Catenuloplanes niger: one gene and its partner. The protein of the gene in region 1 interacts with the protein of each later gene in a pairwise test. Links are inferred from orthologs where the notes say so. Each region holds a gene or a part of one and is shown on either strand. Other genes may lie near its edges.

What was found.
Region 2: the proteins of J2S44_RS21775 (region 1) and J2S44_RS03100 interact in binary tests that used the Escherichia coli proteins (3 or more experiments, as listed by UniProt). The link is inferred for Catenuloplanes niger from one-to-one orthologs.

What each region holds. Positions count from the first base shown.
Region 1 is NZ_JAVDYC010000001.1:4,899,247-4,910,604, forward strand. What follows is about bases 8,542-11,358. They hold J2S44_RS21775 (PaaX family transcriptional regulator), read right to left. Parts: upstream 10,445-11,358; coding sequence 9,638-10,444; downstream 8,542-9,637. Other genes in these bases: J2S44_RS21770 (enoyl-CoA hydratase-related protein), read right to left, coding at 8,799-9,590; J2S44_RS21780 (DUF3117 domain-containing protein), read left to right, coding at 10,738-10,905; J2S44_RS21785 (leucyl aminopeptidase family protein), read left to right, coding at 10,991-11,358. In the rest of the region: J2S44_RS21730 (ATP-binding protein), read left to right, coding at 1-1,924; J2S44_RS21735 (2-oxoacid:ferredoxin oxidoreductase subunit beta), read right to left, coding at 2,481-3,497; J2S44_RS21740 (2-oxoacid:acceptor oxidoreductase subunit alpha), read right to left, coding at 3,490-5,334; ndhC (NADH-quinone oxidoreductase subunit A), read left to right, coding at 5,569-5,946; J2S44_RS21750 (DivIVA domain-containing protein), read left to right, coding at 6,000-6,485; J2S44_RS21755 (SRPBCC family protein), read left to right, coding at 6,482-6,979; J2S44_RS21760 (DNA-3-methyladenine glycosylase I), read left to right, coding at 7,016-7,585; J2S44_RS21765 (hypothetical protein), read left to right, coding at 7,648-8,208. UniProt on the Escherichia coli protein: Negative regulator of the paaZ and paaABCDEFGHIJK catabolic operons. Binds the consensus sequence 5'-WWTRTGATTCGYGWT-3'. Binding of PaaX is specifically inhibited by phenylacetyl-coenzyme A (PA-CoA).
Region 2 is NZ_JAVDYC010000001.1:699,120-710,561, reverse strand. Bases 5,216-8,116 are described here. They hold J2S44_RS03100 (sensor histidine kinase), read right to left. Parts: upstream 7,382-8,116; coding sequence 6,050-7,381; downstream 5,216-6,049. Other genes in these bases: J2S44_RS03095 (response regulator transcription factor), read right to left, coding at 7,521-8,116; J2S44_RS03105 (PepSY domain-containing protein), read right to left, coding at 5,419-5,994; J2S44_RS03110 (hypothetical protein), read right to left, coding at 5,216-5,318. In the rest of the region: J2S44_RS03125 (short-chain fatty acyl-CoA regulator family protein), read left to right, coding at 147-1,529; J2S44_RS03120 (helix-turn-helix domain-containing protein), read right to left, coding at 1,507-2,358; J2S44_RS03115 (CARDB domain-containing protein), read left to right, coding at 2,517-5,075; more of J2S44_RS03110, read right to left, coding at 5,160-5,215; more of J2S44_RS03095, read right to left, coding at 8,117-8,198; J2S44_RS03090 (undecaprenyl-diphosphate phosphatase), read right to left, coding at 8,246-9,079; J2S44_RS03085 (LamG-like jellyroll fold domain-containing protein), read right to left, coding at 9,206-11,442. UniProt on the Escherichia coli protein: Histidine kinase member of the two-component regulatory system CpxA/CpxR which responds to envelope stress response by activating expression of downstream genes including cpxP, degP, dsbA and ppiA.

The DNA of each region.
Region 1 (11,358 bases):
CGAACCCGGCCGCCCGATCCTCGACACGCTGGTCGAATCCGCCGCGAACCGGCGCATGCTGCTCGTACTCGACACCGGCGACGCGCAACTCGCCGCGGCCGCCGAGGTCATCTCCTCGCTGCTGACCGGCGGGACCGGGGCGAAGGTCCTGGCCACCAGCCGCGAGCCGTTCCGGGTGGCCGGCGAGGTCGTCTGGCGCATACCGCCGCTCTCCGTCGCGCCCGGCCCCGGTGGCGCGCCGTCCGACGCGGTCGCGCTGCTGATGGACCGCACCTCGCTCGCCCGGGGCGGGCGCGCCCCCAGCCCGGCCGAGGTCACCCACCTGGCCCGGGTCGCCGGCCGGCTCAACGGGCTGCCGCTCGCGATCGAGCTGGCCGCGGCCCGCCTGCGCCTGCTCTCCGCCAGCCAGCTCGCCGAACGCCTCGACGACCTGCTCGGCGCGCTCGACGCCGGCTCCGGGGACACCGACGCCACGGTCGCGATCGGCCCGGCCGCCCGCGCCGCGTCCGCCGCCTCCCGCAACCAGACCATGCAGGCCACGGTCACCTGGTCGTACCGGACGCTCGGACCGCGCGCCGCCCGGCTGCTGCGCTGGCTGTCCGTCTTCGCCGGGCCGGTCGACCTGCCCACCGTCGAGTGGGTGCTCAAGGACGACCCGCTGGACCCGCTCGCCGTGCTGGTCGACAAGTCGATGGTGCAGGTCGAGCCGCACGCGTCCGGCACGCTCTACCGGATCCTCGACCCGATCAAGGCGTACGGTGCCCGCCGGCTCGCCGACGCGGGCGAGGAGCACTTCGCCCGCGACCAGCACGTCGACTGGTCCATGCAGGCCCTTCAGCGCGCCCACCTGGACCAGGGCGGGCAGCCGATCACGCTGTCGCTGTACGCGCTCGACCCGCTCGCCGACGAGGTCCGCGCCGCGCTGCGGTGGACCTCCACCGGCGGCAGCGCCCGCTCCGGCCTGCACCTCGCGCAGGGCCTGGACCAGTGGTGGCGGGAACGCGGCCTGGCCCGGGAGGGGCGGCTGTGGCTGTTCCGGATGTACGGGCGGATGGCCGAGACCGGCGAGCACATCCCGGACGCCGAGCTGGCCCTGGCGTACCACATGCACTCGCTGCACGCCGGCGCCGACGGTGAGTCCGCCGAGGAGCAGCGCTTCGCCCAGCGCGCCGAGCTGCACGCCCGCCGCTCCGGCGACCCCGGCCTGCTCGTCCGGGTGCTCTCCACCCGCGGCGGCCCGCTGATCTTCCAGGGACAGTACGCGGAGGCCGAGCGCCAGGTCTGCGAGATCATCGAGTGGGCCACCGCGAACGGCGTGCCCGGCGACGCGCTCTACGCCATCTACAGCCTCGCCGAGCTGCTCTGGCGCCGCGGCGCGCTGGACGAGGCCGCCGAGCTGCTCGGCGCGGCCCGCAACGTCGAGGCCGGCCGTCCGCTCGAGCGCGGCCGGCGCGGCGTCGACATGCTGCTCGGCATGATCGCGCTCGGCCGCAACGACCTGGTCGCCGCGCACGAGCACCTGGTCGTCGCGCTGCGCTCCCGGATGGGCCACGGCTTCCACCGCCGCGCCTGCGACACGATCAACGCGATGGCTGTCCGCTGCGCCATGGGCGGCGACCCGGTCACCGCCGCCCGCCTGTTCGGCGCCACCGCCGCGATGCGCTCGTCGCTGCGCAGCACGCCCGGCATCTTCGCCAACTACTGGACCGAGCACCAGCAGTTCGTCCGCGCGGTCATCGGCGACGACGCGTTCGACCGCGCCTACGCCGAGGGCAACGACCTCTCCCTGCCGGAGGCGGCCGCGGCCGCGCTTGCCGTCGAGCACCCCGACCTCAGCTCCGACAGCGGCCGTTTCCTCGACACCGGCCGCCTGCTCGACCTCGACACCCGGACGATCGAGCTGCCCCCGGGCCGCCGCCCCTGACCCACCGCGCTCGGGCGCCGTGACCGTGCCCCGGCGCACCATGTCCGGCATCTGCACCTATCACGCCATTCACGCCGCTTCGTCCGGCTTCCACCCCGTACTCCGGCAGGCTTTGCTCTGCTTACCTGGCACAAACCGGGCGGATCGGCGCCGTCGATGTGTCGGTCGCCGACAGGTAAGCAGAGCAAAAGCAGCGGGAAAGCGGGATCGATGGTTGTTCGCGACGGGTGGAGCGTGGCGCGGCGGAACCCGGGTGCGGGGGTCACTACGAGGCTGTGTCGATCTTCGGCTCGGCCGCTGCGGTGGGGCGGTCCGGCCTGACGAGGAGTGGAACCGGCCTGACGAGAGCGCGGAACGGTGGCCGGTTCCGGCAGCGGCGCCGGTCCGTTAGGGGGCGCCGGTCCGGCAGCGACAACCGGCAGCAGCGACAACCGGCAGCGGCGCCGGGGCGGCAGCGGCGGGCCGGAGCGGATGCACGTGGCTGCCGAAGGCGCGGTGGATCAAGGGTGAGGCCGGCGTGGCCTGGTGGGCGGGGCCGCGCGTGGCGGCCCCGTCCTCAGATCGTCCAGGTGTCGCCCGCGTGCAGCAGGCCGGTCAGCTGCTCCTCGGGCGTGCCGGTCGCGGCCTCGCGGGCGTCCGCGACCTGCTGCTGCAGCACCTCGTCGTAGGTGGGCCGGGACACCGCGCGCAGCACGCCGATCGGGGTGTTGCGCAGGTCGAGGGCGGGCAGGCGGGACAGCGCGAACGCGTACGCCGGATCCGTCACCGTCTCGTCGTGCACCACGATTTCTGCCGGGTCGACGGACGCGGTGGGCCGGACCGACAGGCCGAAGCCGCCGGGCGGGTGCACCACGCACGAGTCGCCGAACGTGATCGGCTGCCCGTGCTCCAGCCGGATCAGGTACTCGTCCCGCGTACCCACGTCCTTGAGGGTCTCGAACGCGCCGTCGTTGAAGATGTTGCAGTTCTGGTAGATCTCCACGAACGCCGAACCGCGGTGCGCGGCCGCGGCGCGCAACACCGACTGCAGGTGCTTGCGGTCCGAGTCGATGGTGCGGGCGACGAACCCGGCCTCCGCGCCGAGCGCCAGCGACAGCGGGTTGAACGGCGCGTCCGCGGACCCGACCGGCGTCGACTTGGTGACCTTGCCGAGCTCGGAGGTCGGCGAGTACTGCCCCTTGGTCAGCCCGTAGATCCGGTTGTTGAACAGCAGGATCTTCAGGTTGACGTTCCGGCGCAGCGCGTGGATCAGGTGGTTGCCGCCGATCGACAGCGCGTCGCCGTCCCCGGTGACCACCCAGATGGACAGGTCGGGCCGGGTGGCGGCCAGCCCGGTCGCGATCGCCGGCGCGCGGCCGTGGATCGAGTGCATGCCGTACGTGTTCATGTAGTACGGGAAACGCGACGAGCACCCGATGCCGGAGATGAAGACGATCCGTTCACGCGGGATGTTCAGCTCCGGCATGAAGCCCTGCACCGCGGCCAGGATCGCGTAGTCCCCGCAGCCGGGACACCAGCGCACCTCCTGGTCGGACTTGAAGTCCTTCGCGGTGAGTTTCAGCAGCTCAGCCATTCTTCACCACGTCCTCCAACGCGGACTCCAGCTCGCCCGCCGTGAACGGCAGACCGCTGACCTTGTTGAACGGCAGCGCGTCCACCAGGAACCGGCCCCGGATCACGTGCGCGAGCTGCCCCAGGTTCATCTCCGGGACGACCACCCGGTCGTACCGTTTCAGGATCTGTTCCAGGTTGGCCGGCATCGGGTGCAGGTGACGCAGGTGCGCCTGGGCGATGGTCAGCCCGCGCTGCCGCAGCGCCCGGCACGCCGCCCCGATCGGCCCGTACGTCGAGCCCCAGCCGAGCACCAGCACGCTCGCCGAACCGTCCGGGTCGTCCACGGTCACGTCCGGCACCGGGATCGTCTCGATGCGCTGCGCCCGGGTGCGCACCATCAGGTCGTGGTTCGCCGGGTCGTACGAGATGTCGCCGGTCTTGTCCGCCTTCTCCAAGCCGCCGATCCGGTGCTCCAGCCCGGGGGTGCCCGGGATCGCCCACGGCCGCGCCATCGTCGCCGGGTCCCGCAGGTACGGCAGGAACCGCCCGTCCGGTGAGTTGGCCGCGGACGCGAACTCGACGGTCAGGTCCGGCAGCGACGCCACGTCCGGCAGCAGCCACGGCTCCGACCCGTTCGCCACGTAGTTGTCGGACAGCAGGATCACCGGCGTGCGGTAGGTGAGCGCGATCCGGGCCGCCTCGATCGCGGCGTGGAAGCAGTCCGACGGCGACTGCGGCGCGATCACCGCGACCGGTGCCTCGCCGTGCCGGCCGAACAGCGCCATGTTCAGGTCGGCCTGCTCGGTCTTGGTCGGCATGCCGGTCGACGGGCCGGCCCGCTGCACGTCCACGATCACCAGTGGCAGCTCCAGCGCCACGGCCAGCGAGATCGTCTCGCCCTTCAGCGCGACACCGGGCCCGCTGGTGGTGGTGACGCCGAGCGCGCCGCCGTAGGACGCGCCGAGCGCGGCACCGATCGCCGCGATCTCGTCCTCCGCCTGCATGGTGGTGACGCCGAGCCGCTTGTGCTTGGACAGCTCGTGCAGGATGTCCGACGCCGGCGTGATCGGGTAGGCGCCGAGGAAGAGCGGCAGCCTCGCGCGCACCCCGGCGGCCACCAGGCCGAGCGCGAGCGCGGTGTTCCCGGTGATGTTGCGGTACGTCCCGGCGGCCATCGGCGCGGGCGCGATCTCGTACCGCACCGCGAACGCCTCGGTCGTCTCGCCGAAGTTCCACCCGGCGCGGAACGCGGCCTGGTTCGCCGCGACCAGCTCCGGCCGGGCCGCGAACTTCCGTTCCAGGAACCGCAGTGTGGACTCGAACGGGCGCGAGTACAGCCAGCTCAGCAGCCCGAGCGCGAACATGTTCTTGGCCCGCTCGGCGTCCTTCTTCGACACTCCGGCGTCCGCCAGCGCGGCCACGGTCATCGAGGTCAGCGCGACCGGGTGCACCGCGAACCGGGACAGCGAGCCGTCCTCCAGCGGATTCGCCGCGTACCCCACCTTGACGAGGCTGCGCTTGCTGAACTCGTCCGTGTTGACGATGATCACGGCGCCCGCGGGCAGCTCCGGCAGGTTCGCCTTGAGCGCGGCCGGGTTCATCGCGACCAGCACGTCCGGCGCGTCGCCCGGCGTCAGGATGTCGTAGTCGGCGAAGTGCACCTGGAAGCTGGAGACGCCGGGCAGCGTGCCGGCCGGCGCACGGATCTCGGCGGGGAAGTTGGGGAGCGTGGAGATGTCGTTGCCGAGCTGCGCCGTCTCCGACGTGAACCGGTCACCGGTGAGCTGCATGCCGTCACCGGAGTCGCCCGCGAAGCGGATGACCACCCGATCCAGCCGGCGCACCTGCTTGCTCATGCCGGACTCCCATCCGAGCCGCGGCCCCAGCGCGGTCGGCGCCGAGCCGATGGTTCGCTCCCGAGCTCGCTCATGCCTGCACCCTTCGATCGCCTCAGGGGTTGTGTGCCAGAACACACCATTCCAGAGCCTACGTCGATTCCGCGACTTACGGCTGTCGCGAGATCGACCCAGCGTGGCGGAGCCGGCCGACGGGCGTGTGCCGCGGCCGGCCGGCGACTAGGCTCGTCGAGCGTGGAGGGATACCTCGGGTCGTACGCCACGCTCGGCCTGTTGCTGCTGGCCAGCGTGCTGATCTTCGTGGCCGCGTTCGGGGCGAACCGGCTGCTCCGCCCGGCCGCGCCGGCCGACCCGTTCGGCAAGCGCGAGCCGTACGAGTGCGGGCTCGACCCGGTCGGCGGCGACTGGGCGCAGGCGCAGATCAGGTACTACGTCTACGCGTACCTCTACGTGCTCTTCGCCGTGGAGAGCGTCTTCCTGTTTCCCTGGGCGGTGGTCTTCGACCGGCCCGGCTTCGGGGTCACCACTGTGGTGGAAATGGCAGTATTCGTGGCCGTTCTGGCGCTCGGGATCCTCTACGCCTGGCGCAAGAACGTCCTCCGCTGGAGCTGACCCACGGGGTGGCGGTCTCGCCATGATCGGTCCGCCATGTCACGATCCCCGCTATGGGTCTGTTCATCACTCTCGTCACGGCGCTCGTCGTCGCGGCGATCATCTTCGGCGTCACGGTCCTGGTCAGCGGCAGCGACCCCGCACTGGTCCCGGCGGAGCCGGACGGCCGGGCCGTGCCGCTGCCGGGCAGCCGCCCGCTGCTGGAGGCCGACATCGCCGACGTCCGCTTCGACACCGCGCTGCGGGGTTACCGGATGGCCCAGGTGGACCAGGCACTGCGCCGCGCCGCCTACGACATCGGGTACAAGGAGGAGCTGATCGGCGTGCTCGAGGCCGAGGTCGCCGCGCTCCGGGACGGCCGTCTCGACGACGCGGACGCGCTGCGCAAGGCCCGGGAGGAGGCGCTCGCGCCGGCCGCACCGGCCACCACCGAGCCAGTTGCCGAAAACAACGACAATTCCGGCGGTACGTCGGAGAGCGCCACGGTTGCCGTAAAGACCGACGAGCCGGCCGCGACCGACTCTACGGTGAAGGCATGACCCAGCCCGACCCGGCCGAGAACCTCCGGGAGGCCGCCACCCCCGGCGCCGGCGAGGTGACCGCGACCGTGATCGTCAACGCGCCCGCCGCCACCGTCTTCGCCGCGTTCACCGCGTGGACCAAGCAGTCCGAATGGATTCCGTTCACCAAGGTCCGCGTGGTCGAGGGCGACGGCGGCGAGGGCAGCCTGGTCGAGGCCGTCACCGCGATCGGCCCGGCCGTGCTCCGCGACGAGATGCGCGTGGTCCGCGTCGACGCCCCCTACGAGGTGCGCGTCGTGCACTGCGGGAAGTTCCTGCGCGGCCCCGGCGTGCTCCGCTGCACCCCGATGGAGAACGACCGGACCCAGGTCGTCTGGCACGAGTGGTTCCACCTCCCCGCCGGTGCCCTCGGCAAGGTCACCTGGCCGTTCCTCTGGCCCGGCTCCAAGGTCAGCCTCAAGCAGGCGCTGAAGAGGTTCGCCACCATGGTCGAGAACGGGCGCCTCCCGTAGCGGAGCCTGTCGTACCCCGCGCCTATCGTGGGCCGCATGTCTGACCTGGTCGTGGGCGAGGACGGTCTCGCCCGCTGCACGTGGGGCGCCAGCACGCCCGATTACGCGCTCTACCACGACCGCGAGTGGGGCCGTCCGGTGCGCGACGACGACGGGCTCTACGAGCGGCTCACGCTGGAGGCGTTCCAGTCCGGCCTGTCCTGGCTGACCATCCTGCGCAAACGTCCGGCGTTCCGGGCCGCGTTCGCCGGCTTCTCGATCGCGGCCGTCGCCGAGTTCGGCCCGGACGACGAGGCCCGCCTGATGGCCGACGCCGGCATCGTCCGCAACCGACTCAAGATCGAAGCCGCACTGGCGAACGCGCGGGCCGCGCTGGACCTGCCGGAAGGCCTGGCCGCGCTGCTCTGGTCGTTCGCCCCGCCGCCCCGCCCGCGCCCGGCGACGAACGCCTCCGTTCCCGCGCTCACCCCCGAGTCCACCGCCATGGCCAAGGCACTGAAGAAGCGCGGCTTCCGCTTCGTCGGCCCCACCACGGCGTACGCGTTGATGCAGGCCACCGGCATGGTCGACGATCACCTCCAAGACTGTCACGTCCGGATCGTGTGACGCGCGCCCGGCGTGTCCGGGGTCTTGGCTCCGGCCCCGCGCGTCCGTGGTGAGATGGGCACATGGTGCAGCAGTGGGCGATTGTGCTTCCGGACGAGCGGCTGAAGCAGGAGCGGCTCTACCACCACGACTTCGTGGAACTCGCCGACGTGCTCGCCGAGATCCCGGCGTCCGCGCACCCGGAGCTCGGTGACGAGGTCGTGCTGGTCACGGACGAGCCGACGCCGCGCGCGGTCGCGACCGGCCACATCGGCGGCCTGCGCACCAACGACGAGGACCGCCGCCAGGTCGTCTACTCCCGCCGTGCCTTCGACCAGCCCCAGCCCGCCGGTTCGCTCCACCTCGACGGCCCCGTCACCCGCGTCACGCCGGCCGAGTTCGCCGCCGTGCTCGAGCGCTTCGGCCCCCCGCTCGAGCGCAGCACCTGGCTGGTCAGCCTCGACCTGCCGATCGAGGCCACCACGCGCGCCGAGGCCGTCCGCCTCTTCTGGTCGTACGTCCGCGAACTCGGCCCCGCCGAACTCCCCGCCTTCGTCTCCCCGTCCGGCGACGAACTCGCCATGCAGGCCTTCGTCCTAGGCGAGGAGACCAACCTCGACCCCGAGGAAGAAGACGAGGACTGAGTTTTTGGTCGTCGCTCCGCTCCTCCGGCTCGGGCGCTCTCGGGCGCCCTCACGTGGGCGGTCGCGATTCGCGCATGATTCAAACCCACCCGGCAGGGTCGGCTCTCCGCGGGTCTTTGCTCTGCTTACCTAGCTCAAAATTGCGGCACGTGACGTGCGCTAATGCCTGCTGAGCAGGCACAGCCGGGTCGGCGGGTCTGTTGCGGCGTCAGGCCGGTATGAGCGCCGGCCGAACGGCACGCGTGCGGTGGGCCCTCGCGAGAGAACCGGATCCCGGGCGGTGGATTCGTGGTGGTTCGTGCCGCTGCGGCGATAGGCGTGCGTCGGAGCTCCGCTGATCAGCCCGCGATGGGCGCCGAGATGGCAGCGACGGCCTGAGAAGGGCGTCAGCTGGGCATACGCGACCGCGCTGAGCAACGTTGAGCTAGGTAAGCAGAGCAAAGTGTGCGGGTGAGCGGGGGATCGGCGGTCGGAGGGAGCGAGCCGGGGGCCGGGTGGCGATCGGTGGGGCGGTGAGGGTGATGGGGGCGGCGAGGCGCCGCCGACGGGCGGGTGGGCCGGGCGGCGGCGGTGCCGGTGGTGGGTGGAGGTCAGCGGCCCTGGAAGGTGGGCTTCTCCTTGTTGACGAACGACGTGGTGGCGTTGCGGTGGTCGGTGGTGGCACCGGTGATCGCCTGGGCCTGGGCCTCCGCGGCCAGCGCGTCGGAGAGCGTGCCGGCGGTGCCGACGGAGAGCTCGCGCTTGATCGCGCCGTAGGCGACGGTGGGGCCGGCGGCGAGCCGGGCGGCGAGCTCCTGGGCGGTGGGCAGCACCTCGTCGTCGGAGCCGGTGAGCCGGGTGAGCAGGCCGAGGTCCAGCGCGGCCGGGGCGGGGACCGGTTCGGCCAGCATGAGCAGCTCCACGGCCTTGGCGTGGCCGACGATCCGGGGCAGCGACCAGGAGATGCCGGTGTCGCCGGCCAGGCCGACGTTCGCGAACGCCATCAGGAACGACGTGCCGGGGCCGCCGATCCGGAAGTCGGCCAGCATCGCCAGGGACGCGCCGGCACCGGCGGCCGTGCCGCGGACGGCGGCGACGACCGGCTTCGGCAGGTTCGCCAGGCGCTGCGCGATCGGGTTGTAGTGGGCGAGCACCGTGGACAGCGGGTCGACGGAGCCGGCCTCCAGGATCGCTACGTGCTCGCGCAGGTCCTGGCCGACGCAGAACGCGCGGCCGGCGCCGGTGAGCACGACGGCGCGGACGGACCGGTCCGCCTCGATCTCGGTGAGCGTGTCCCGCAGCGCCTCCTTCAACGCCACGTCCAGTGAGTTCATCGACTCGGGACGGTTGAGCACGAGCGTCAGGACGCCCTCGGAGCGTTCGATCAGCAACGGTTCGGTCACGATGCCGGGGCCTTTCTGTCGGGATGAAGCAAGCGTGCGGGCCGGCGTCAAGCCGGGCCGCGTCCGGACTGCGCAAGACAATGCTCGACGTACCGGTCCGCGGCGGGGCGCAGCCGGGACGCGTGTCGGTCGAAGAACGCGGCCGCGGCGGCTCCCGGCCACCCGTCCGGGAGCAGCGCGGGCGGCAGTTGCGGGTCGCGGAACAGGAATTGACGCCACGCGTGGACCAGCCGGAACCGGGCCGCGTACGCCTCCAGGTCCTCGCTGCGGGTGGTCACGCCGGACACCACCGGGGTCAGGTCGGCGACGAACCGCTCGTACGCCCGGCCGATCTCGCCCAGGTCCCAGGCCCGCCGGACCAGCGAGGTCGCGCCGGCCGGCCCGCCGGTGTGCGCGGAGCTGAACCGCTCGTAGCTGACGCCGGCCTCGGTGATCAGCCGGTCCACGTCCTCGCCGGGCCGGGGCGCCACCCAGGTCTGCTCGTCGAGCGCGCCGTACCCCAGGTAGGAGAGGGTGCCGGCGAGTCGTTGCCGGTCCCGGCGGTGCGGCGGAAGCCGTAAGATGATCAAGTCGAACTGCCCGTTCCAGGCGGGACGGCCGATGCGGTAGATCCGGGCGGCCGCGTCGTCCAGGCGGCGCACGGCCTTCGGGGTCAGCAGATATCCGGGGCCGGACGCGAGCCGGAGCGGGTGCAGCCAGCCCTGACGGACCATGCGGGACACCGCGGTCCGCACGGCGGGTGCCGCGATCTCGAGGGGGGCGAGCAGTCTGACCAGGGCGGCGATGGGTGCGCGTCCGCCCCGGGCGCGAAGGTGATCCCCATAGAGGTCAAAGAGGGCAGACCGTGCCTGCATGACCGCACATTGTGACAGCCGAAAAACGTATAAGCTAGAGACTGTCATAACTCTGCAGCCTCGGTTTGGGTCTTGAGGCGTTCATCAGGGAAAATCGTTGGTCGGCAGCGCGGGCTGAGCCGGTCATATGGGTAACCAGGCTTGTTTCGGCCCGCAGCCGGGGTCGCGCGGGGCGGGCAGCGCTTCGTTCGACACCCCGGGCCGTCGCCGGCGCGGGCTGTGCGTGCCGGCGGTGATGGGAAGTGGCTGTGGGGCAACCCATTGACCCTGGTGTAGGTCTGAGGGGAGACAACATGGCGGCGATGAAGCCGCGGACGGGCGACGGTCCGCTGGAGGTCACCAAGGAAGGCCGGGGGATCGTCATGCGGGTTCCACTGGAGGGTGGTGGGCGGCTCGTCGTCGAGATGACTCCTGACGAGGCGAATGCGCTCGGCGACGCGCTGAAGGCCGCCGCCGGCTGATTGTTTTCGAGGCCCGCCGGTACGGGACGTCCCGTACCGGCGGGCCTTTGTGCCATCGACGAACCGCCAAGAGGGTGAGAAGAGCATGCCGAACGTCCGCCTGGTCGCCGAGCCGGATCTGACGTCAGTGGTGGTCCTGCCGGTGCGGCCGGTGGCCGAACCGGCCGAGGACGGTCCGGAGGCCGAGCTGGTCGAGGCCGGCGGCGCGCTCCCGGCCGACGTGCTCGCGGAGGCGACCGCGTTCCTGGCCGAGTCGAAGGGGGCCGGCCGGGCGGGTGGCACGGCCACGTTGCCGCGCCCCACCCGTACCCCCGGGAAACTGATCTTCGTGGGGGTCGGCGACGCGGACGAGGCGGGCTGGCGTGCGGCGGGTGCGGCCGTGTCCCGCGCGGTGGACGCGGCGGCGACCGTGCTGCTGCCGTCCGGCGTGTCCGGTGCCGCGGTGCGTGGCCT
Region 2 (11,442 bases), 4.2 Mb from region 1 along the record:
TCCTTCGTCCGTGGCTGGAAACCCACGGTCACACGGGGGCGGAAAGGGCGTCGAGGCACGCAAGAAGCCAATTACTGCGAAGTTTCGGCGGTGGCTTGCCAACCTGTTAACCGGCATATTTGCAGTACTGCCAACGGAGGTGGTCGATGACGAAGATCTTCGCCGGGGCGCGGCTGCGCCGGCTGCGCGAGGACCGTGGGCTGAACCAGACCGAGCTGGCCCGGCACCTCGGCATCTCGCCCAGCTACCTCAACCAGATCGAGCACGACGTGCGGCCGCTGACCGCGCCGGTGCTGATCCGCGCGACGGAGCTGTTCGGCGTCGACCCCGGCGTGTTCTCCCCGCACGCCACGCCGCAGCTGGCCGCCGCGCTGCGCGAGGCACTGGACGGCGCCGGTGGCGTCGCGGCGCTGACCGAGTTCGCCGGCCGGCTGCCGGACGTCGCCGAGGCCGTCATCGACCTGCACCGGCGGTACCGGCAGGTCGCCGACCAGCTCACCGAACTGGTCGGCGACCGGGAGCAGCTCGGCCGTACCCCGCACGACCAGGTGACCGAGTTCTTCTACCGGCGGCAGAACTACGTGCCGGACCTGGACGAGGCGGCCGAGCGGCTGGCCGGCGCGATGGGGCTGCGCCGCGGCGAGGTCCGGGCCCGGCTGCGCACGCACCTGGCGGAGCGGCACGGCATCGGCATCGCGCACGACGACGCCGCCGCGCTCGGCGGTGACCTGCACCGCTACCGGCCGCAGACGCGCACGCTGCACCTCTCCACGTCGCTGCGGGCCGGGCAGGAGGCGATGCGGATGGCGGCGCAGCTGGCGCTGCTGGAGTACGCCGACGTGATCGACGAGATCGTCGAGGAGGAACGCTTCGACGACGTGCAGACGCAGATCCTCACCCGGGTCGGGCTGGCCAACTACTTCGCGGCCGCGCTGATCCTGCCGTACGGGCGGTTCCTGGAGGCGGCCGAGCAGCGCCGGTACGACATCGAGCTGCTCACCGAGCACTTCGGGATGGGCTGGGAGAGCATCTGCCACCGGCTCAGCACGCTGCAGCGGCCGCGGGCCCGGGGCGTGCCGTTCTCGTTCGTGCGCGTCGACCGGGCCGGCAACCTGTCCAAACGGCAGTCCGCGACCGGCTTCCCGTTCTCCCGTACCGGCGGCACGTGCCCACTGTGGAACGTCTACGAGGCGTTCGGCGCGCCCGGCCGGGTGGTCACCCAGGTGGCCGCGATGCCGGACGGGCAGCGTTACCTGTGGATCGCCCGGACGATCACCCGGCACCACGGCGGGTACGGCCAGCCCGGCAAGGTCTACGCGATCGGACTGGGCTGCGAGATCCGGCACGCGGGCCGGCTGGTCTACTCGGCCGGGACGGACCTGCACGACGTGGCCGCGGCGACGCCGATCGGGCCCGGCTGCAAGACGTGCGAGCGGTCGAACTGCCCGCAGCGCGCGGCGGCCCCGATCAACGGCCTGCTCGACCTCGACGAGAACCGCAGCACGTTCATTCCGTACCCGCTGCGCTGAGGCCGGTGGCCGGCGCGGTCGCGGCGACGGAGGCGAGGAGGCGCAGCGTGTCCGCGGACGGGGTGCCCGGGTCGGCGTGGTAGACGACCAGTTCCTGGCCGGGGGCGGCGCGGACGTCGAACGTGTGCATGCGGAGCGTGGCGTCGCCGACCTCGGGGTGGTGGAACGACTTGACCTCGAGGGACTTGCCGCGGGCGCGGTGGTCGGCCCAGAGCGTGCGGAACTCCGGGCTGTGCTCGGTCAGCGTGGTCAGCACGGCGCGGATGCGCGGGTGGTGCGGGGCGGCCCCGAAGGCGAGCCGGAAGCCGGCGACGGAGTTGGCGGCGACGGTCGGCCAGTCGCGGTAGAGCGCGCGGGCGGCCGGGTCGAGGAAGACGGTCAGCATCAGGTTGCGGGAGAACGGGAAGCCGTTGAACAGCGCCTCGGCCAGCGGGTTCGCGGCGAGCACGTCGTAGGCGCGGCCGTAGAGCAGCGCCGGGTTGTCCGGCCAGGCGTCCATCAGCGCGAGCAGCGCCGGGTCGGCGCGCTCCGGGCCGGTGTCGACGCCGCCGCGCGGGGCCAGGCCGGCCAGCCGGAACAGGTGCATGCGGGCGTCCTCGTCGAGCAGCAGCGCGCCGCTGAGCGCGTCGAGCATCTGGGCGGACGGCGTGCGCTCGCGGCCCTGCTCCAGGCGTACGTAGTAGTCGACGCTGACGCCGGCCAGCATCGCGACCTCCTCGCGGCGCAGCCCGGCGACCCGGCGCGTGCCGGTGCTGGAGATGCCGACGTCGGCGGGGGAGACCTTGTCCCGGCTGCGCCGCAGGAAGTCGCCGAGCGGTGAGGAAGCCATGCGGCCCACTGTAGGCCGGATCATGCGGGCGAGCCTGGGTGCAGCGCACCCACCGTTGACGAAGTAGTGACATATCTGAAACATTGAATGTCCCGCGCCGCAAGAAGTCGGCAAAAGGCCGGAATTTCTGCTGCGTCGCCCGGAAAAGCAGGACGCTCATGAAGCTGACGCACCTTCTCCTGGCGGCGGTCACGGTCGCCGCAGCCACCCTCGTCCCCACGCCCGCCCGGGCGGCCGCCGCCGACCTCGCGCCCGGCAAGCCGGTCGAGGCGTCCTCGACGGTCTTCTCGTTCGTCGCGCCGAACGCCACCGACGGCAACGTCGGCAGCTACTGGGAGTCGAACGGCTTCCCGGCCACGCTGACCGTCAAGCTCGGCGCGGACGCCGACGTCACCGCCCTCGTGATCAAGCTGAACCCGGACCCGATCTGGGCCGCCCGTACGCAGCAGCTGCAGGTCAACGGCCGGGCCGCGGCCGCCACCGGGTTCACCCCGCTGCGGGCCCGCACCGACCACCGGTTCGACCCGGCCGCGAACCGCAACACCGTCACCATCCCGGTCACCGGCCGCGCCGCGGACGTCCAGCTGCAGTTCTTCGCGAACACCGGCGCGCCCGGCGCCCAGATCGGCGAGCTGCAGGTGATCGGCGACTGGACGCCGGCGCCGGTCGGCCCGGACCTGCAGGTCACCGGCGTCACCACGACGCCGGCGAACCCGGCCGCCGGCGCCGCGGTGTCGTTCTCGGTCACCGTGCAGAACCGCGGCAACGCCACGGCGGCCGCGTCCACCACGCGGGTCACCGTCGGCGGCACCACGCTGACCGGTGCGACACCGTCCGTCGCGGCCGGTGCGACCGCCACCGTCGCGATCGCCGGCACCTGGACCGCGGTGAACGGCGGCGCGACCGTGACCGCCACCGCGGACGCGACCGGCGCGGTCCCGGAGACGAACGAGACGAACAACGCGCTGTCCCGGCCGATCGCGGTCGGCCGCGGCGCCGCGCTGCCCTACACGGAGTACGAGGCCGAGGCCGCGCGGCACAACGGCACGCTGCTGGAGGCGGACCCGCTGCGCACGTTCGGGCACACCAACTTCGGTTCCGAGTCGTCCGGCCGGAAGTCGGTGCGGCTGACCGGCACCGGCCAGTTCGTCGAGTTCACGTCCACCGTCCCGGCGAACTCGATCGTGGTCCGCAACTCCGTGCCGGACGCGCCGAACGGCGGCGGCCAGGACCACACCATCAGCCTGTACGTCAACGACCAGTTCCACCGCAAGCTGACGCTGTCGTCGCGGAACAGCTGGCTCTACGGCACCACGGACGACACCGAGAGTTTGTCGAACACGCCGTCCGCGGACGCCCGCCGGCTCTTCGACGAGACCAGCGCGCTGCTCGGCACGTCCTACCCGGCCGGCACCCGGTTCCGGCTGCAGCGCGACGCCGGTGACACCGCGGCGTTCCACGTCATCGACCTCATCGACCTGGAGCAGGTCGCGCCGCCCGCGTCCGCGCCGGCCGGGTGCACGTCGGTCACCACCTACGGCGCGGTGCCGAACGACGGGCTGGACGACACCGCGGCGATCCAGCGCGCGGTCACCGACGACGAGAACGGCGTGATCCCCTGCGTCTGGATCCCGGCCGGCCGCTGGCGTCAGGAAGCCAAGATCCTCTCCCCGGACCCGAACCGCGGCCAGTACAACCAGCGCGGCCTGCGCAACGTGGTGATCCGCGGCGCCGGCATGTGGCACACCGTGCTCTACTCCGACACCCAGCCGCACCAGGCGGTCGGCGGCATCAACCACCCGCACGAGGGCAACGTCGGGTTCGACATCGACGACAACACGCAGATCTCCGACCTGGCGATCTTCGGCAACACGCAGAACCGGGCCAACCGCGGGCACGGCCTCAACGGACGGTTCGGCCGGGACACGCGGATCAGCAACGTGTGGATCGAGCACGTCAACGTGGGCGCCTGGGTCGGCCGCGACTACTCGGACACGCCCGCGTACTGGAACCCGGGCAACAACCTCGAGTTCTCCGGCATGCGCATCCGGAACACGTTCGCGGACGGCATCAACTTCAGCAACGGTACGAAGAACTCGCGCGTGGTCAACTCGTCGTTCCGGACCACGGGCGACGACTCGCTCGCGGTGTGGGCCAACCCGTACGTGCGCGACCAGTCCGTGGACATCGCGTCCGGTAACCGGTTCCTGAACAACACGGTGCAGTTGCCGTGGCGGGCGAACGGGATCGCGATCTACGGCGGCGCGAACAACTCGATCGAGGGCAACCTGGTGTCCGACACGGCCAACTACCCCGGGATCATGCTGGCCACCGACCACAGCCCGCTGCCGTTCGGCGGGACCACGCTGATCGCGAACAACGGCCTGTACCGTACCGGCGGCGCGTTCTGGAACGAGGACCAGGAGTTCGGCGCGATCACGCTCTTCCCGCAGGGGCGCGACATCACCGGCGTGGTCATCCGGGACACCGAGATCGTCGACTCCACCTACGACGGCATCCAGTTCAAGACCGGCGGCGGGAACATGCCGAACGTGGCGATCACGAACGTGCGCATCGACCGGTCGAACAACGGCGCGGGCATCCTCGCGATGAGCGGCGCGCGCGGCAACGCGGTGCTGACGAACGTGACCATCACGAACTCGGCGGACGGCGACATCGTCATCCAGCCCGGCTCACAGTTCACCATCACCCGCTGAACGGCACCGTCACGCGCTGAACGGCACCGTCACGCGCTGAACGCGGTGCGGCCCCCGGCCGGAGCCGGGGGCCGCACCGTCGCGTCAGTCGTCGTCATCGCCGCCGTCGTCATCGTCGCTGTCGTCCTGCTCGCCGCCGGGGCAGCCGGTCAGCCCCAGCAGCGTGACCGCGGCGCCCGCGGCCAGCAGCGTGGTCCGGCCGAAGAGCGCGCGCCGGCCGATCTTCTCCTCAGAGTCGCCCATGCCCGCATTCTCGCAGAGTCCGGCCGCGTCCGCGGGTCACTGCGCGCTCGCCGGCCCGGCGGCCGGTGCGGGGGTCACCCTCCCGCACCGGCCGGCCCGGCTACCGGTCCTCGGTCTTGGTGAGGACCTTGAAGGCCGCGTCCAGGTCCACGTCCCACTCGGCGCCGGCGCTGTCGCGCACGTCGGCCTCGTAGGCGACGCCGGCGTCGTCGCCGGTGCCGTCGCTCGCCTCGAGCGAGAGGATCGTGCTGCCGGCGCCGACCGCGGCGATCGCGGCCTGCTCGGCCGAGGTGCGCTCCGCGTCGGTCAGGGCGCGGTCGCCGGCCTCGGTGCCGCCGGTCTCGCCGTCCTCGGTCTCGCCGTCCTCGGTCTCGGCCGCTTCGGGCTCCTGGGTGACGACCGCGAAGTTCTCGTCCAGCGTGACGTCCACCTCGGTGCCGTCGTCCTTGCGGATCTCGACCTCGTAGGCCTCGCCGTCGTCGTCGCCGGCCTCGACGTCGACGACTGTGCCGCCGCCGACCGCCTGCACCGCGGCGGTGCCGGCCCGGTCGCGCTCGCCGCTGCCGACGTCGGCGCCGGCCGCGGTGGCCCACACGCCGCCACCGATGCCGAGGGCCGCGACCACCGCGACGGTGGAGACGATCACGCGCTTGCTGCGGAGCCTGGCGATGTTCATGTGATGTGCCCTTCCGGTGAGGTTACGGGCACAGCCTGCGCCGGCCTTCCTGAAATCAGCCTGAAGACGGGAGCCGGACCGTGAACCGGGCGCCGCCCAGCGGTGACTCCGCGGCGGTGACGCTCCCGCCGTACCCGTTGATGATCTCTTTGACGATCGCCAGGCCGAGACCGCTGCCGCCGTCGTCGCGGGCCCGCGCCTCGTCCAGGCGGACGAACCGGTCGAAGACGCGTTCGCGCTGGTCGGCGGCGATGCCGTGGCCGTCGTCGTCGACCGTCAGCTCGACGCCGTCCGCGGTCCGGCGCAGCGCGACCGCGACGCGCGCGGTGGCGTGCCGGGCCGCGTTGTCGGCCAGGTTCCGGACCACCTGGCCCATCGCGACCCGGTCCGCGCGCACCCGCCCCGCGGCCACCCCGGTGGTGTCGACGGTGAGCCCGGCCCGGCGCACGCGCGCGGCCTCGGCCAGGAGCAGATCATCAAGATCGACATCCGCGTGGGTACGGGTGACCGCCCCCTCCCCGGCCCGGGTCAGCACCAGCAGCTGGTCGACCAGCCGGGACATCCGGGCCGACTCCTCCAGCACGGTCTCCGCCAGGTAGCCGGCCGGCAGCGCGTCCGCCACCTCCGCGGCCTGCCGGATGCTGGTCAGCGGCGACCGCAGCTCGTGCGAGGCGTCCGCGACGAACCGCTGCTGCCGCTCGCGCGAGGCCTGCAGACGGGCCAGCATGCGGTTCATCGTGCGGGCCATCCGATGCACCTCGTCGCGGGACGCGGGCTCGGGCACGCGGCGGTCCAAGCGGTCGCCGGTGATCTCCTCGGCCTCGCGGCGGATCCGTTCGATCGGCGCGAGCGCCCGCGCGACCACGATCCAGGTGACGGCCGCGCAGACCAGCAGGAGCAGTGGAATACCGGTCAGCAGCGGCGTGACCAGCGCTTCGGTGCCGTTGTCGACGTCCTCCAGCGAGACGCCGACCGCGATCGTCCACCCGCCGGCCCGATCGGTGCGCACCAGGTACGGATGGTCGGCGCCGGGCAGCGTGAACCGGGCGGTGTCCTCGGCCGGCAGCGCCCGGGGCAGCGACCGGGACGCGCCGGCCACGGCGCCGCTCGCGTCGATCACCTGCCATACGAGGTCCTCGGGCTCCTCGTCGTCGTCCTCATCCGCCGTCCGCGGCGCGGTCCCGTCGGGTGCCGGTGCCGGATCCGGGCCCGGCGTCCCGGGTCGCGCCGCGCCGAGCTGCGTGGCCAGCGTGGCGATCTGCTGTTCCGCCTGGGCCTCCAGGCCGTCGCGCAGCGATTCCCGGACCATCACGACCAGCGCGACCGCGCCGGCGATCAGCGCGATCGCCACCACCAGCACCGCACCGGCGGTCGCCCGCACCTTCACGGACGCCGAGGCCCGCCCCGACGCCCGCCCGGCCGCCGAGGCCTGCCCTGATGCCGACGGCCCTGATGCCGACGCCGAAACCCGCTCCGACGCCGACGCCGAAGCCCGCTCCGACGCCGAAGCCCGGTCCGGCCGGTCGTCAGGCACCGTCGGTCCCGAGGCGATAGCCCGCACCACGTACCGTCTGGATCGTCTCCCGGCCGAAGGGCCGGTCGATCTTGTTCCTGAGGTGGCGGACGTAGACCTCGACGATGTTCGGGTCGCCGTCGAAGTCGAAACCCCACACCGTGTCCAGGATGTCCCGCTTGGACACCACGTCCCCCTTGTGCCGGGCCAAGTGACTGAGCAGCGCGAACTCCCGCGCGGTCAGCTCCACCTCCGCGTCGCCGCGCCACACCCGCCGCGCCGCCGGGTCGAGCCGCACGTCACCGGCCTCGATCAGCACCGGTCGTTCCCGGGGCCCGCGCCGGGTCACCGCGCGCAGCCGCGCGACCAGCACCGGGAACGAGAACGGCTTGGTCAGGTAGTCGTCCGCGCCGGTGTCCAGACCCTCGACCTGATCCCACTCGCCGTCCTTCGCGGTCAGCATCAGGATCGGCGTCCAGTTCCGCTCCGCCCGCAGCGTGGCGCACACCCGGTAGCCGTTCAGTTTCGGCAGCATCAGGTCGAGCACGATCGCGTCGTACGTGTTCTCCCGCGCCAGCCACAGCCCGTCCACGCCGTCGTGGGCCACGTCGACCGCGAAGCCCGCGGCCTCCAGCCCGGCCCGCAGCGTCCGGGTGAACCGCACCTCATCGTCGACGACCAGCACACGCACGTCCGCCATTGTCCCGCGCGGATGCTGAAACGGCGCTGAACGGCCCGCTACACGGCCGGGATCGTGTTCGTCGCGACCAGCGCGAGGACGACCACGCCGAGCACGACCCGGTAGACGATGAACACCGTGTACGTGTGCCGGGCGACGAACCTCAGCAACCAGGTCACCGACGCGTACGCCACGGCGAAGCTGACCACGGTGGCGACCAGCGTCGGCACCCAGCCGATCCCGGCCGCGATCGTGTCGTACCGGGTGACGCCCTGGAGGATGCCGGCCGCGGTCAGCGCCGGGACCGACAGGAAGAACGACAGCCGGGTCACGGTCACCCGGTCCAGGTCACGCAGCAGCCCGGCGGACATGGTGGCGCCGGACCGGGACACGCCCGGGATCAGCGCGAGGCACTGCGCGGCACCGATGATCAGGGTGTCCTTCCAGGTCACGTCCGTCTCGTGCCGGCGCTGGGTGGCGGCCCGGTCGGCGAACCACAGCACGCCGCTCCACACGATCAGCGCACCGCCGACGAACCACAGGCTGCGCAGCGTCGTCTCGATCCGGTCCTTGAACAGCGGCCCGACGATCGCGATCGGCACCGACCCGAGGATCACCGCCCACCCGAACCGGTAGTCGGCACCTCGGTGCGCGGCGTCGAACAGCCCGCGGCACCAGGCCGGTACGATCCGCGCGATGTCCGCCCGCAGATAGATCACCGTGGCCAGCACCGCGCCGAGCTGGATGATCGCGGTGAACGCGGTCACGTCCGGCGCGTCGATCCGGTAGCCGAGCAGCTTCTCCAGGATCGTCAGATGCCCGGTACTCGACACGGGCAGGAACTCGGTGAAGCCTTCGACGGCACCGAGCAGGATCGCTTCGAGGATGTTCACGGGCGTTGACGGTACGAGCCGCACCGGCCCGCCCGGATGCGACTTTGGTAAGGGATCGTCCCGCCGATCGGCAGACCCGGTCCTCCGGCGCGCCGCACGGCGCCGCCGGAGGACCGGGCCACCGCGTCAGCCGGTGGCGAGGGTGCGCACCCAGCCGTCGGTGCCCACACCGTGGAAGACGCGGACGTCGTCGAGCGCGCCGTACCACTGCCCGGTCCAGGCGCCGCCGTCCCGGCCGGCACCGAGCGTCAGCGGTCCGTTGGCCGGCCACCGGCCCTGCCACGGGCCGTCGGCGACCAGGTCGCCGTTCACGTACAGGCGTGCCGTCCCGGTCGAAGCGTCGAACGCGGCCGTGACGTGCGTCCAGGTCGAGCCCAGGCCGGCCTCGTCGACGACGCCGCCGGAGACCTCACTGACCGGTGCGGCGGCCGAGTCGGAGCCGGCGGAGACGATCGCCCACCGGCGCTGGGCGACACCGTCGACGGTGTACGTGCGGATGCCGATCTCCACGGCGGAGCGGACGTCGCCGGCGATCGAGACGGCCGGGTGCGTGCCGGCCGGCAGCGCGTCCGGTCGCAGCCACGCGGAGACGGTGAAGGACTGGTCGGTGCGGACGATCGGACTGTGGACCCAGGTCTCCTCCTGCCCCGCCGGTGCGGTGTTCCACTGGGCGTACGCGCGCTCGACGGTGGACTCGCCGTGGTGCGGGTCCGACGGGTCGTCGGTGAAGTGGGTGCCGTTCAGTTCGAGCGCGTTGCCGCCGTCGCGGTCGGTGGCGACGGACGCGCCGGTGGTCGTGGAGAGCCGCCGGTTGAACGGGGACGAGTCCGGCGCCTGGCAGACCCAGTCCCACGACTGGTAGTTGCCCTCCTCGTAGCACCATCCCGCGAGTCCGAAGCTCCAGTCGGCGACCTGCACCGGGTGCAGCAGGCCGATCCGGGTGAGGCCACCCGAGCCGGGATCCGAGGCGACCGTGCCGGTGAGGTCGGCGGCGGTGAGCACCCGGTCGAAGAACCGGGCGTCGGCGAGACCGCCGCGCAGCTGCTCCGCGGCGCCACCGGCGTTCGTGGCCCGGCCCAGCAGGAACGGCGCGCCGGTGGTCAGCGGGGTCGTGAACGGCACGGCCGTCGGCACGCCGTCCACCCAGATCCGGATGGTGCCCTCGGTGGCGTCCCACGACCCCGCCACGTGCGTCCACCGGCCCGCGACCGGCGCGGTGGGGGAGCAGGCGCTGACCGCGGTGCCGTCGTCGAGGCGGGCGTTGAGCGTCATGCACCAGCGGTCGTCGTCGCCGCGGAACTGGAGCCGGAACGGGCTCCACCCGCCGGGGCCGCCGTCGGTGGCCGCGATCGTCTGGGTGCCGTCGAGGTCGTCGAGCCGGACCCAGGCCGCGACCGAGAACGACGCGGTGGTGTCCGGCGTCAGGCCGGGCGCCTCGGCCCGTGCCGTGGGATCGCCGAACGTCAGCGTGCGTACGTTGCGCAGCCGGGCGTGCTCGGTCCAGACCGTGCCCGTCGTGGTCAGCGGCGTATCACCGCCCCACGCCGGCTGCTGGTCGGCGAGTGCGGCGCTCTCGTTCGTGCCCGGGTAGGTCTCCAGGCCGAAGTGCGCGATCGCCGCACGCGGTGCGGGGACGATGAAGTCCGCGCTCCTGCCGAGCACGCCGTCGTTGCGCGCGGCGTCGACGCCGTAGGCGTACAGGTTGATCAGGCCGTACGTCGGCGCGCTGAGCCGGACCGTGGCGGTCCGCAGCGCACCGGACGTGGTCGCGGCGACCTCGCTCAGCGGTGTCTGCGACCAGCCGTACCGGAACGTCGTGACGTCCGCGTCCGGGCTGGTGATCCGGTACTCCACCGGGGTGCCCGGACCGGTCGGCGCGGTCACCATGGTGATCGTGGGCTGCGCCGGCCGGGTCACGTCCGGGTGGAACTCGCACCACGCCGACCACGGTCCGGTGGCCGGACGCGGGGCCGCGTCGGTGGAGCGGGCCCGGAACGCGTACGCCGTCCCCTCGGTCAGCGGGACGGGCTCGGCACGCGCGACGCCGCCGCTGGACGCGGTCGTCGCGGCCGGTGCGGGCAGCGGCCGGTAGGTGCCGGTGGCGTCCACCTCGGCCCACTGCCACTCCACCGACTGGCTGCCGCCGTCGGGGTCGTGCGGGACCGCCTGGAAGGTGGCGGTCAGCGTGCCGACGGCGCCGCACGTGGAGCCGTTCCCGGCGGGCTGCAGACCGGTCGGCGCGGTGGGTGGGGTGTTGCGTCCGGCGATGCCCGCCGGCGTTCCCGGGGCCGCGACGGCGGTGCCCGGTAACAGCGGCAGCGACCCGGCCGCGACGGAGAGAACGATCAGTGACGCTGTGCCAG